Regions from separate parts of the Corynebacterium ammoniagenes DSM 20306 genome, predicted to be linked through region 4. Evidence: riboswitches for the same ligand, from Rfam matches in the RefSeq annotation. Region 4 holds a riboswitch; each other region holds the start of a gene.
The links. Region 4 has a riboswitch for thiamine pyrophosphate ahead of CAMM_RS04525 (thiamine phosphate synthase). Riboswitches for the same ligand answer to the same signal wherever they lie in the genome.

Region 1 (3,454 bases), 870 kb from region 4:
CTCGCAGCAGCCCGATGCCGTGGCTGTTTAAAAGCACGAATGCTTGGAATATGTCCATGCCTTCGACGCTAAGCGGCACGACATGACGGGCGCGAGGGAAGCATCGACAAGCTGTGGATAACCGTGCTGACACGTCACCGAAACAGGCAAGTTATCCACAGATCTGCCGCGTTTTCATCGCGGCAATGGAGCTTCGTGCTAGGCTGCGGGGTTGAAACACACTGGCAGGACGACCTGCACAGTTAAAGCTAGAGCTGGGACGACCCTGCACTATAAGGAGTATTCGTCCATGTCAGCCTCTACTGCCCTGCGCAGCGTTTTCACTGGCTCCGTAATCGCCCGGATTGTGCTGGGCTGGGTCGCAGTCCTCATACTTTCCCTGGCTTCGTCATTTTTAGCGAGCGGTTTGTCCACGCCGTTGGTTTTCTTAGTGCTGGCAGCCATCGTTGCGGTCATCATCGTGTGCTCCGGCGGTGTGGTGACCCAAGCCGAACACCTCGCGCACCGATTAGGTGATCCCTACGGCACTCTGGTGCTCACCCTATCGATTGTGGCAATCGAGGTCATTTTGATCTCCGCAGTCATGCTGGGCCCTAGTGATCATCAGACCATCGCGCGCGATTCCGTGATGGCCACCGTCATGATTGTGCTGAACCTGGTCATCGGCCTAGCACTCATCGTTGGCGGGATGCGCCACGATAATCTCCGGGTCAACCGCACCGGAATTTCTACGTATTTGTCGATGTTGGTCGTGCTCATCGCTACGGCCTTCGCCGTGCCCGCGGTCATTGGCACCGACGGTTCTTATAACACTGGGCAGGCCATCACGATTATTACGTTGACGATTGTGCTTTACGGATTCTTCTTGTACCGGCAAACAGGTGCACAACACGGCGATTACATAGAAGTCATGGAAGCACCCGGCGCGGCGGAAGAACCTGCACCACACAGCCCGAGTATAGGGGTTATCCTGCGAGAATATAAAGGTGAAATCCTCACCCGCGCTGTGGTGCTTCTCATTACGGTCATCCCGATTGTCTTGCTGTCGCACGACATGGCTTCGCTTCTCGATGATGGCCTCACCCGCATCGGCGCACCCCTTGCGCTTTCCGGTGTCATCATCGCCATGATTGTCTTTTTGCCCGAAGCCATCACCACGGTCCGCGCTGCGTGGCAAGGCGAGGCCCAACGGGTGACCAACTTGGCCCATGGCGCACTGGTGTCCTGCGTGGGGCTGACGTTGCCGGTAGTACTGGCCATCGGCCTTGTGACCAACCAAACCGTCATCTTGGCGGAAACTCCCGCTAACCTGGTCTTCCTCGTCATCAGCCTGCTGCTGAGCATCGCTACTTTTACCGCGCATCGCGTCACTGCGGTGCACGGCAGCGCGAACCTTTCCGTGTTCGTCTTATACGGGCTCAGCGTCTTCGCGTAAAACATACCCGCGAATTTCTGTGCTAGCGTGGGCGCCAGACACGGGGTGCCCGAAAGGGCTGAGATAACACCCGAGAACCTGATCGAGTTCGTACTCGCGGAGGAATGTCGGTAATCGACGCAACAGGATATACAGGCACACCTGTATCTGCTGTGGCAGGCTCTGCGTAGTCGTACTCGATATGAGTATGAAATGGAGTTACAAGCGTTGATTCCCAACGTATTAACCATCGCTGGCACAGATCCCACGGGCGGGGCAGGAATCCAGGCTGACCTCAAAGCATTTTCCGCCCATGGTGCCTACGGAATGAGCGTGGTCACCGCGGTGGTTGCGCAAAATACTCGCGGGGTGGGCAGCATCGTCGCGATGGAACCTGAATTCGTGGCGGAACAAATCGCCGCGGTCTTCGATGATGTCCGCGTGGATGCGGTAAAAATCGGCATGGTGGCAAATGCCGAGATCGCGGATGCGATTACGCAATCACTGGACAAATACGCGCAGTGCCCGGTGGTCTTGGACCCGGTCATGGTGGCTAAAAGTGGTGACCATCTGCTCAATCAACAGGACGTTGATGCCATCCGGGAGCGTTTGGTACCGCGCGCCACGCTGATTACGCCGAATCTGCCGGAAGCGGCCGTCTTATTAGGCCGCGACACAGAGATGGCCTCGATAGAAGAAATGCGCGAGTCTTTAGCCGATTTGCGCGATTTGGGCGCGGACTGGGTGCTGCTCAAAGGCGGGCACTTAGACGGTGCAGAAAGCCTGGATATCCTCACCGGCGAAGAAACCGCAGAATTCACCGCACCACGGGTAGATACCATCAATGACCACGGAACCGGGTGTACTTTATCTGCCGCTATCGCCGCACTTGTGCCCCGCTACGGATACGTGGAAGCGGTGCGCCGCGCCAAAGAGTACCTGACTGCGGCGTTGCGTCATGCCGATGAATTGGATGTGGGCTCCGGCCACGGGCCTGTCCATCACTTCCACGCCCTGTGGGATCACACCACCCAGAAAGTGCAGTCATGACTGATACCTCCACGCCCCGTTTTAGCGACCAGCTGCGCCAGCAAAACCACGACACATGGGAAAAGGCCGTTGGCCATCGGTTTGTGCACGAGCTTTTCGATGCCACCATCGCCGACCCAGTCATGGCCGGCTACCTGGTGCAAGACTATCGCTTCCTCGATAGCTTCTTGATGCTTTTGGGATCCGCTGTGGCCAGCGCTGATTCTCTGGAGCCACGCCTGCGGATTTCGCAGTTTATCGGCGAGATTGCCGGCGATGAAAATACCTATTTCCTAGATGCCTTTGCCGCGCTCGGGGTCACTGAGGAACAACGGGAAGAAATCCCGAATACGGAGCCGACCACGGCGTTTATTGCGCTCATGCGCGAGGCGGCTGGCACGCGCGAGTATGCGGCGATTATCGCGGTGTTGCTCGTTGCTGAATGGCTCTACCTCGACTGGGCTACCCGAGAAGTAGATGGCGCTGCGCGAGCAAAGCCGGAGAATTTTGTTTATGCGGAATGGATTCGCCTGCATGATTTCCCCGAGTTCCACGAGCGCATTGCCTTTTTACGCGCCGAGATGGACCGCGTTGGCCCAGCGCACGCTGATATCGCGGCAGATTTCTTCCGGCGAGCCGTTGATATTGAATTGGCATTTTTTGATGCCAGCTACACCCACCCTCTTTCACTGTGATTTCAAGGAGAACACACATGTCTATTTTTGATGATCTAAAAGCGGCCATTGGTTCGGAATGGACGGATTTTACGGAGCATGAATTTGTAAAACAGCTGGGTGAGGGCACGTTGCCACTGGAAGTATTTCAGGATTATTTGGTGCAGGATTACCACTTCCTGGTGCAATTTGCGCGCGCAAATGCCCTGGCAGCATACAAAAGCCGCACTCTCGCGGATATTACAAGCGCCACCCAAGCAGTGCAGGCGATTTTGCACGAAACAGAACTGCACAAGCGTTTGACCGCGCAGTGGGGCATTGCCGAAGACGAGCTGCT
Region 2 (3,454 bases), 870 kb from region 4:
AGTCGTAGAAGTGGAAGTTTTGGCGCAGTTCATCGGCAATGCCGTCGGGCAGGGTGGCAAAGACCGCATTAGATTCGGTGGCTTGGGTAAATTTCAAGCCCGGTAGGTTGGCTTCTTCGAGTTTGCTGCGCAGGCGCTTGGCCATCGCGTTGGAATGACGAGCGTTGTTAAGCCACACGTCGCCTTCATATAGGGCGATGATTTGTGCGGAGATAAAGCGCATTTTGGAAGCTAATTGCATCGATAGTTTGCGCACAAACGGCAACGCCTCCGCGCCACCGACTAGCGCATCGGGGTTTAAAACCACTACGGCTTCCGCACCCAGTGCGCCATTTTTGGTGCCGCCCAGGCTGAGGACATCTACGCCGGCCTCGGTGGTAAAAGCAGACAGCGGCAGCCCGAGTGTTGCGGCCGCATTTGAAAGACGCGCGCCATCCATGTGCAGGGCCATGCCGCGAGCGTGCACATGATCCGCTAGCGCCCGAATTTCCTCTGGGGTGTAGCAGGTACCCATCTCTGTGGTCTGGGTAATGGAAACCACCAGCGGTTGCGCGCGGTGCTCATTGCCAAATCCCCATGCCTCGCGGTTGACTAATTCCGGGGTGAGCTTGCCGTCCTTGGTTGGCACGGGCAATAACTTGATTGAGCCCATGCGTTCGGGTGCGCCGCCTTCATCGACATTGATGTGCGCAGTCGCAGCACAAATCACCGCGCCCCAGCGCGGCAACAATGCCTGCAAGCCCACAACGTTTGCGCCAGTTCCGTTAAAAACCGGATACGCGGTGGCGGTGGAGCCAAAATGCTTCACGATGACATCGTCAAGCAATGCCGTGTACTCATCCGCCCCATATGCCGCCTGGTGCCCGCCATTAGCTGTCGTCAACGCCGCCAGTACCTCCGGGGCAATGCCCGAATAATTATCGGAGGCAAAGCTATGCGCGACGGGATCGTGCAGGGGTTTCACAAAATCTCCTTCAGGAATGCCGGGCTCTGCTAAAAACGGTACACCACCGCCCAGTGGTGGCGTCGCGAAGTGTCTAGAGAATCATGTACAGCAAAGCTGGTCACAGCGAGAACTTGTGGGGGTCCATGCGGTCATCTGGGAATTGGTCGAGTGTGAAAGGGGTGAGCATGAACCTGCTAATCCACGGAAGAGGGAACTCCCATACGTAATCCCAGTCATCTTCTCCTTGTTCTGCTTCCTCCCGCGTTAAGTAGGCCTTCATTGGGATAAAGTCACTGAACTCTGCGGCCAGCGGATCGTTTTGGTCCATGGAGATCTGGCCTGGAATGAATACGGAAGTTGGTGGAGAGTCGGGATCTACGGTGAATGCGAGAGGCACCTCGGCCGAGATGAGAGGTGTTCCTTTTGCTCGGGCCTTATCTGCCAGGCTACGGACCTCATCTTCTGTCCACACTGATCCACAAACAACTGTCCACGTACGCGGATCGTTTGGGCTATCGTCCCAGGTCACAGTTCTGCCTCGGTAGATAATAAACATGCTGTTCATCGGCACTCCTTATGCAGGTCGGGGTTACAGGATCGAATCATGTACTGAACAATTTTCAGAGACGAGGCGTGAGAATGCTTGTGCATAGTCCTTTGCAAAGCTATGCGCGACGGGATCGTGCATGGGTTTCATCATCTCTCCTTGAAACAGCGCTACAGTTTCTGCGCGCCGGGTTGTGAAGCACACGGTACACCGAGTGGGGGAGAGGCCGTTGCCCAGCGAGGTTGAGGTCAGTTAGTGTGGTGAGTACAGACACGGGGTGCCGTAGAAAGCGGCTGAGATTACACCCGTTGAACCTGATCTAGCTAGGACTGGCGAAGGGATTGTCCGGGATGACACTGGTCGTGCGATCACGAGGGACAATCTGGCTTCGCTCTTGAAGAAAGTTGAACGTGATGAGCCTTTCCCCCAATGCTGCGTTGCTGGATAAGCTGCGCGCGCACCATCCGCTGGTGCAGTGCATTACAAACTCCGTCGTTCCTAATTTCACCGCTAATGTTTTATTGGCCATTGGTGCGGCACCAGCCATGACGGATATCGTTGGTGAATCGGGCTCTTTTGCCCGGGTAGCCAGTGGGCTTTTGGTCAATCTGGGCACGCCGACGCCCGAGCAGCGCGAGGCGATGGAAGAAGCGGTGATTGCCGCTAATGATGCCGCCACGCCCTGGGTTTTGGATCCGGTGGCCATTGGCTTTTTGCCGATTCGCACGAGGTTGGCACAACAGCTGGCACCACAAAATCCCTTTGCGGTTCGCGGCAATGCTTCAGAGATCTTGGCGCTAGCCGGGGAAGGAGCAGGCGGCAAGGGCGTGGAGTCGGTTGATTCCACCGATGCTGCCGCGCCCGCGGCCATCGCTTTGGCTCAGCGTTTGCGCACCGTCGTTGCGGTGTCTGGTCCCGAGGACCTCATTACTGATGGTCAGCGGATCATTCGCGTGGGCAATGGTGATGAGTTGTTGACCAAGGTCACCGGCGGTGGGTGCGCATTGGGTGCGTTGATTGCGGCTTTTGCCGCAGTGCGCGGTGACTACGCCCCGGTAGAGGCAGTTACGGCAGCGCATTGCGTCTATGACATCGCCGCCGAAAAGGCCGCCGCGCAGGCTGCCGGCCCAGGTTCCTTCGCAGTTTCGCTTATCGATGCCCTATCCACCCTCACCGCTGCCGATATCACCACTGCGGAAAAAATCCGCGAAGAAAAGGTGCAGGCATGAACGAATTGCACGATTACGGGATTTACTTCATCACGGACCGCGAGTTATGCGGGGAGCGTGGGGTGAAAGAAACGGTGCGCGCTGCTGTCGATGGCGGGGTGCGCACAGTGCAGTTGCGCGATAAGCATTCCAGCTTTGACCAGCAGCTTCAACAGCTCGAAGAGCTTGCAGAAGTAATCGACGGTCGGGCAGCGTTGGTGATCAATGACCGCGTCGATGTCGCCGTTGAAGCTTATCGACGCGGGATTGCCATCGACGGTGTGCACGTCGGACAAGGTGACGCCGCAGTGGTACAAGCCCGCGAAGAACTAGGTCCTGATGCCATCGTGGGGCTGACGGCTAATACCGAAGAACACTTGCAGGCCGTGGCCGCATTACCGGAAGGCACCGTGGATTATCTCGGCGTTGGTGTTATCCGGCCAACGTCTACCAAACCAGACCACCCGCCGGCCTTGGGCATTGACGGTTTTCGCCACCTAAATTCCGTCTCACCTGTGCCGACTGTAGCCATTGGCGGCGTGCGCGAAGAAGATATCAGTCCTCTTCGCGCCGCGGGTGCTGCGGGCATTTGCTTTGTCTCTGCCCTTTGCGCCGCCCCAGACGCCGAAGCAACCGCTCGCCGCTTTGTTGCGCAGTGGCACGGTGCTAGCTAGAGCTTCTCCACCGAATCAATCGCTTGCTGCCAGAAGGCTGCCTCCAGGCGGGTTGCGGTGCGGAAGATGTCCACGAGCT
Region 3 (3,454 bases), 270 kb from region 4:
CCGCGAGGAATTCTTGGCTCTTTTGTTGCATGCCCGCGATGGCGGCCTGAGCTTCAGCGCTTCCATAGGTATCGCGGATATCTTGCGATATTCTCATCGAGCAGAACTTCGGCCCGCACATTGAGCAGAAATGCGCCGTCTTGGCGGGCTCTGCCGGCAAGGTTTCATCGTGAAATTCCTGCGCGGTGACGGGATCTAGGCCCAGAGCAAACTGGTCATTCCAGCGGAACTCAAACCTCGCCTTCGACAGCGCATCATCGCGCGCGGTTGCGCCGGGATGATTCTTCGCAATATCTGCCGCGTGTGCAGCAATCTTATACGTAATGACACCAGTTTTAACATCATCCCGGTTGGGAAGGCCGAGGTGTTCTTTCGGCGTGACGTAGCACAGCATCGCTGTGCCATAGCGGGCGATTTCCGTCGCACCAATGGCGGAGGTGATGTGGTCATAGCCCGGAGCAATATCAGTTACCAATGGTCCCAGGGTATAAAACGGTGCACCCTTGCACAGTTCTTGTTGGCGTTCGACATTTTCACGAACCTTATGAAATGGGATGTGGCCAGGTCCTTCAACCATGACCTGCACGTCATATTCCCAAGCCCGTTCGGTCAGCTCAGCTAGGGTGTCTAGTTCGGCGAATTGTGCTGCATCATTAGCATCAGCGATTGAACCGGGGCGGAGGCCATCGCCAAGCGAAAAAGCAACGTCATAGGCGGCGAAAATCTCACACAGCTCATCGAAATGTGTGTAAAGAAAGTTCTCTTGATGATGAGCCAAGCACCACCCGGCCATAATCGATCCGCCGCGAGAGACAATCCCGGTGACTCTATCTGCCGTCAACGGCACGTACCGCAGCAGCACCCCGGCATGTACCGTCATGTAGTCAACGCCTTGTTCACACTGCTCAATGACTGTATCCCGATAAATCTCCCACGTGAGAGCATTAGCGTCGCCGTTGACTTTCTCCAGCGCCTGGTAGATGGGCACAGTACCGATTGGAATCGGCGCGTTTCGCATAATCCACTCACGAGTGGTGTGAATGTCATTGCCGGTGGAAAGGTCCATCAAGGTGTCCGCGCCCCACTTTGCTGCCCACTCCAACTTCGAGACTTCCTCGTCGATTGAACTGGTCACCGCAGAGTTTCCGATGTTGGCATTGACTTTCACCAGGAAGTTTTTCCCAATGATCATCGGCTCTGACTCCGGATGATTGATATTCGCAGGAATTATGGCGGTTCCTTGCGCGACTTCGCGTCGAACCATCTCCACATCGCAGTTCTCACGCAGGGCAACGTAACGCATCTCAGGTGTGATGATTCCCTGCCGTGCATAATGCATCTGCGTCACGGTGCGTCCGGCACGCGCCCGAATTGGCACTGGGGTGCGGCCCTTCCACTGCTGGGATGACGCCCCGCGTCGCACGGCAGTGGGACCGTCATCTTCCAGACGCACGCCACGCGATTGGTAGGTTTCTGTGTCTCCGCGTGCGGCAATCCACTTCGCCCGCCACGGTTCCAAACCTTCCTCTGGCACACTGCCTGGTCCCATTGTCCGATAGACCTGCAAGGGCTCATTGGGGGTTCCATCAGGTGAATCACTTTGGTGGATTTCCGTTACTGGAACACGAATTCCATGGTGAGTGTCACTTATCCATCCGATGTGGTGGGAAGAATGCTGCTCGGTTTTTCCTGAGCTGTGTGCACCGTTAAGTGATTTAGACACACCTGTGCCACTGATTTTTGGATCAGACATTGAAGTCTCCTACTTTCCTACGCCGGTATTAACCGGATCAGGTTCAACGGTCTCGGACTCCATTAGCCCGATCTCAGCTCCTCAAAGGAGCACCCGCATGGACATTCCTTTTCTACCACCGACCAACATCCACGGCAATAGCTTCCTCAGGTACGACGGCGCCCTTCGAGCCCTGAAGCTCAGGGCAAACTAGCACCTTAGCTACCCAATCAGCCGATGAACTGAAGCTTGAATTTTAAGCAATTAAATTCAAATTTTCTGCAGATGCTGATTTTTATTCTCCCTATCGAAGAATCTACAAATACGCGCTAACTGATCATTCGCGCAGTAAGTACAGCTCGCTTCCGAGGCAATTAGATTCAAGGACCATTCACACCCTGAACCACTCTTACTACTTTTAATAGACAGGTTGGTATAGTCTTGAATAGAAATCAACAGACTTCATGGTCTAAGAATTTTAGGGATGAAATATACTATGCCAACTACTTCGCCTTCGATTGCGATAATCGGACTCGGCCCGCGCGGTGTCTCAACACTGGAGCGCCTCGTCGCCCACCTCAACGCCGTGGAAAATCCTCCTCAGGAGTTCCACCTTCATTTAATCGATGAGGCTCAACACGGCAGCGGCCGCATTTGGAATACTTCCCAAACCAAAGCACTGTGCATGAATACCTTCGCCCATGGCATGACGCTCTTTTCCGAGCCGGGCTCCACGGTTGATGCGCCGGTCGTGGAAGGTCCCACGATTTATGAATGGGTACGCCTGCACTTAGGTCATAATGAAGAAGTATCCGCGGAAAAGCGGGCATACGTCGACAAGCATCCGCTTGACGATGCCCTCTGGGAACGCTTTAGCACCGAAGAATTAGAGCAGATCCGGCCCGAGTCTTATCCCCTGCGCGCGCTCTATGGCTATTACCTCGTCTGGTTTTATAACTCGGTCCTGCAGGACATCCCTGAGTGGGTGCGCGTGCACAGCCACAAGGCACGAGCAGTGTCGATTGAAGACCACGGTGACTTTGATGTCATTGCATTAAACAATGGCGAAAGCGTCCAAGCCTCCGCCACCATTGCTGTTACCGGCTGGCAAAAGCAGGGTCTTGCTGAGCAGGAAAAGTGGATTGCACAGACCTTAGAAGATCACCCAGATCTTAATTGGATTCGCGCGAATAATCCTATTGAGCAGGACGTTTCCTCCATCAAGGACAATGAAAAGGTACTGTCGCGCGGTCTAGGCATGGGCTTTTTCGATATTTTGATTTTGACCACCGAAGAACGCGGCGGCCAATTCGTGGAAGATTCCAACGCCGCGGGCGGCCTGCGCTATATCGCCACTGGTAAAGAGCCAACGTACTTTGCCAGCTCCCGTCGCGGTTATCCTTTCATGCCGCAAGCCGATGATGGCGGTTTGCCACCGGCAGCAGAGATTCCACGTCTCAAAAAGGTCGTGGCCGAGCTCTCCGATCGGGAAGGCCGCCGCAGCATCGACTACGACGTGGAGGTCTGGCCCGCAGTGCTTCGCGATGCCTACCACGCCTATGTCAAGACGTTGGCGCGAGTCGAGCCGGACGCATTAAAGGCAGATCTTGATACCGTCGTGCAGGCTATCGATGATGCGGAGGTCGATGCCAGCGTCGTCTTCAATGGTGTCAGCGCCATGGATGATGTCATCTCCCAATACACCACGAAGCGTTTTTCGCT
Region 4 (3,454 bases):
CAGGTGGCTTCGAGAAACTCGGTTTCTTCTAAACCAGGTACCACGCGGATGGCATCACGCAGTAAGTCATGGATAGCTGAGGTGCGCGGGTGTGGCTGGTCTTCCCTGCTGGTCGCCCCGATGGTAACCGTGCCGTCGTCGCGTGGGATGACGTAGATGGGTCGGTCTTCGACAAAGCCGCGAATAACTCGGGTGGTCAGTGGCTGCAAAGACTCGGGCACGCGAACGCGCAGGACATCGCCATAGACTGGGCGCAGTTGCAGTGGGTGCTCGCCGTCAAACCACCCGGTAATCTTCGCCGCGCCCAAACCGGCGGCGAGGACCGTGACGTCAGAAGAATCAACCTCGATACGCGCACCGGAGCTCAAAGTCACGCTCTGATGCGTGGTCGACTGCGTGATAGTAGAGACGGTCTCGCGCACGTGCTGTGCTCCCCTGGCAAGGACGGCATCGAAGAGCGCGCGGGCGAAAAGGCGCGGGTCAAGCTGGTGGTCGCCGTCGATGGCCGCGGCTTTCGCAATCCGCGGTGAAAGAGCTGGTTCCAACTGACGGGCCTGGCGGGTGGTCAGTGTCTCAATGTCGAGGTCTTCGGCTTTGATGTAGTCGATGAGCTCGCTTAAGTGCTGCGCATCTGCGCGGTCTGCGCCAATGAGTACGGTGCCGTCGGTGCGGTAGCCGGTGGGCAGGTCCGTGTGTTGTGTGACGCGTTGAATGAGATCCGGATACAGCCTGGCGGATTCTTTCATGAGTGGGACCAGCGCTTGCTGCTGGTATTGCACCTCCGCGGTGGGCGCCAGCATGCCCCCGGCATGGTGGGTGGCACCGGAGATAGGGTCCGGATCGATGAGGGTGACCTCAAAGCCTGCGTCTTGGAATTCAAAGCAGGTGGCCAGGCCGATGATGCCGCCGCCGATGACTATGGCGTGCCCTGTTGTACTCGTGGCCATGTTTATGCACCTGCCCTGTTCTGGCCGGCGGAAAAGTCAGCGATGACTTTCTGGGCAAGCTCGGTGGCGGAGGGGGCGTCGCGAAAGGCGCGGACCATCGCCACGCCAGCGATACCGGTGGCAGCAAGTTCTGCAACGTCTCCAGGTTGGACATCGCCGATGGCGACAATCGGTAGCTTCGAAAGCTCCACTAGGTGCGGATAGCCTTCTAAGTCGATGGGTCTCCGACCAGAGTCTTTGGTGGGCGTGGGGCGAAAGGGCCCGGCGCCGACGTAATCGATGATGCCCGCATACTCGTTGGCTTGGTGGATGAGCTCGGCGGTTCCGGTGGTTAGACCGATAATCGCATCGGGGCCTAAAAGCTCACGCACTGCTGTGACGGGGATATCGCTTTGGCCCACGTGCACGCCGTGGACGGGCAGCCCGCGGCGCATCAAGATCGCGGCGATGTCCACGCGGTCATCGATAAGCACTTTTGTTGCGGGATTTGTGTCAGCAACGGCCAAAGCTACCTGCTCGGCGAGCTGTAGTAGCTGGCCTGCTTCAATGGGTTTGGAACGAACTTGGATTACTCCCGCGCCGCCCGCAGCAGCCTGCTGGGCAGTGTCCACAATCTCATCAATTGAGCCGTTACCGGTGACAACATAACAACGCAGATCAAGTTGGGCATGGTGTGGCACCAATGTCCTCGCTTCCTTCGACGGTCTTAACCAGACAGGTTCAAACGGTCCGGCGCCGCTATAGCGCTCATCTCAGCCCACTGCGGTGGGCACCCGTTGAGGTAATCAAAACCAGTCAAGCGCGGGAAGGAAGTTTTGTCAACAACACCTTAAGGTTTTATCTTTTAAGCAGCAGAAATTACTTCATCAATAGCTTGAGAGATTTGCTCCGGCTCTTCCAAAATGACCATGTGGCCGGAACCATCAATCACTTTAAGTTCCCCCTGACCCCATTTTTCACAGATCAGTTCTGCTTGGCTCATCGGGGTGACAATATCCATCGAGCCGATAATGACCTGGCCATGTAAGGTTTTTAATCGCCCTTCGGCATCAAATTCTGCATGCTCGGTCAGATCGTCAAAATAGCCGACGAAGCTGGCCAGCGGCGTATCCAATAACATCGCCGTGTGAAATTGCAGGCGTTCCATTTGCGGGAAACCTGCGACCAAAGCAGCAAGCGTCGGGGCGACTACTTGGGCAATGCCAAAGCGCAGGCGGTTAAATTTATCCGGCACGCGACCGATGGCGGAATAAAACGCCTTGGCCACCCTGGATTGCAACAGGCGGGTGACGCCTTTATCGGAAAAGCGCCGCATGGATGTGGAAATTAGCAGTGCGCCGGAGATGCGCTCGAAGATATCCTGCGGGGCGCGGCGGATAAGATTTAGCGCAATCATCCCGCCTAAAGAATGCCCGACGACCACGATGCGCCCGTTATCTTTCGGCAAGCGCTCTAAAATCACCGCGAGCACATCATCTGCCGCGGCATCAATGGTGCAGTTACTCGCGGGAACACGGGAGGATAGGCCGTGGCCGCGGACATCGACAAGCAAACTGCGAACATCAGACCGCCCGCGCAGGTGCTCTACCTGGTCACACCAACCTTCCGAGGACAGGCAATAGCCGTGGATAAAGACAACCGTGACATCGGCATTGGGGTTGCCCACCTCATACCAGGCGATGTCTACGCCGTCATTATCGACCTCGCCTTTGGCATCTAAATTCCCCAGGCCCGGCGCGGTTTCGTGATCATGTAAGCGCTGATGCACCAAGCGCTGGGTGGCGCGGTGTGTGCGGCCTTGTCCGCGGTAGGCTGCCGCGACCCTTTTTCGTTTATACATATGGATATCTATTGTAGAAGCTAAACTTAAGGGCATGTCCAATGACCTCAGTGCTCAACTACGTGCCCACCTGCAAGGCCAAGAAAGCCCGGCCGCATCTACATCTGGTGCTCCCGACTACTTGCGGCTGATTTCAGAGATTACCGGGGCAGAACTCGATGATTTAAACCCCGAGCGCAGCTTGGACGATCTGGGGCTGACCTCGTTAAACATGATTGAGTTTGCAGTGCGTGCCGAAGATCAGTTGGGCGTGAAGTTCGAAGAATCCGATGCTCTAGCGCTTAAAACGCTGGACGATGTAGCCAAATTTGTGGAGGCACACCAATGATTTCTTATCTTTCTGACATGGACGGGGTGCTCATCAAAGAAGGTGAGATGATTCCGGGCGCAGATAAATTCCTGCAGACGTTAAATGACAACGACATAAAATTCATGGTCTTAACCAATAACTCCATGGCTACCCCGCGGGATCTTGCAGCGCGCCTGCGCTCGCAGGGACTAGATATCCCGGCCGATAAAATCTGGACCTCGGCGCTGGCTACGGCGAAGTTTCTCTCGCAGCAATCGACTGAGCGCACCGCCTATGTCATTGGCGAATCTGGGTTGACCACCGCGCTGCATGATGCCGGGTGGATTTTAACCGATGGCAATCCGGAATTCGTGGTGC

Region 1: another riboswitch for thiamine pyrophosphate. It lies ahead of thiD (bifunctional hydroxymethylpyrimidine kinase/phosphomethylpyrimidine kinase); the one in region 4 lies ahead of CAMM_RS04525 (thiamine phosphate synthase).
Region 2: another riboswitch for thiamine pyrophosphate. It lies ahead of thiM (hydroxyethylthiazole kinase); the one in region 4 lies ahead of CAMM_RS04525 (thiamine phosphate synthase).
Region 3: another riboswitch for thiamine pyrophosphate. It lies ahead of thiC (phosphomethylpyrimidine synthase ThiC); the one in region 4 lies ahead of CAMM_RS04525 (thiamine phosphate synthase).

What each region holds. Positions count from the first base shown of each region.
Region 1 is NZ_CP009244.1:112,428-115,881, reverse strand. Features, by position in the region: gene CAMM_RS00595 (HNH endonuclease signature motif containing protein) at 1-58, opposite strand, end outside; gene CAMM_RS00590 (calcium:cation antiporter) at 290-1,435, shown strand; TPP riboswitch at 1,467-1,557, shown strand; gene thiD (bifunctional hydroxymethylpyrimidine kinase/phosphomethylpyrimidine kinase) at 1,628-2,464, shown strand; gene CAMM_RS00580 (TenA family protein) at 2,461-3,138, shown strand; gene tenA (thiaminase II) at 3,156-3,454, shown strand, end outside.
Region 2 is NZ_CP009244.1:108,690-112,143, forward strand. Features, by position in the region: gene CAMM_RS00555 (threonine aldolase family protein) at 1-964, opposite strand, end outside; gene CAMM_RS13035 (hypothetical protein) at 1,065-1,274, opposite strand; TPP riboswitch at 1,757-1,852, shown strand; gene thiM (hydroxyethylthiazole kinase) at 1,907-2,722, shown strand; gene thiE (thiamine phosphate synthase) at 2,719-3,375, shown strand; gene tenA (thiaminase II) at 3,372-3,454, opposite strand, start outside.
Region 3 is NZ_CP009244.1:709,377-712,830, reverse strand. Features, by position in the region: gene thiC (phosphomethylpyrimidine synthase ThiC) at 1-1,753, opposite strand, end outside; TPP riboswitch at 1,750-1,860, opposite strand; gene CAMM_RS03420 (FAD/NAD(P)-binding protein) at 2,229-3,454, shown strand, end outside.
Region 4 is NZ_CP009244.1:979,752-983,205, reverse strand. Features, by position in the region: gene thiO (glycine oxidase ThiO) at 1-947, opposite strand, end outside; gene CAMM_RS04525 (thiamine phosphate synthase) at 950-1,627, opposite strand; TPP riboswitch at 1,622-1,734, opposite strand; gene CAMM_RS04520 (alpha/beta fold hydrolase) at 1,792-2,787, opposite strand; gene CAMM_RS04515 (acyl carrier protein) at 2,822-3,115, shown strand; gene CAMM_RS04510 (HAD-IIA family hydrolase) at 3,112-3,454, shown strand, end outside.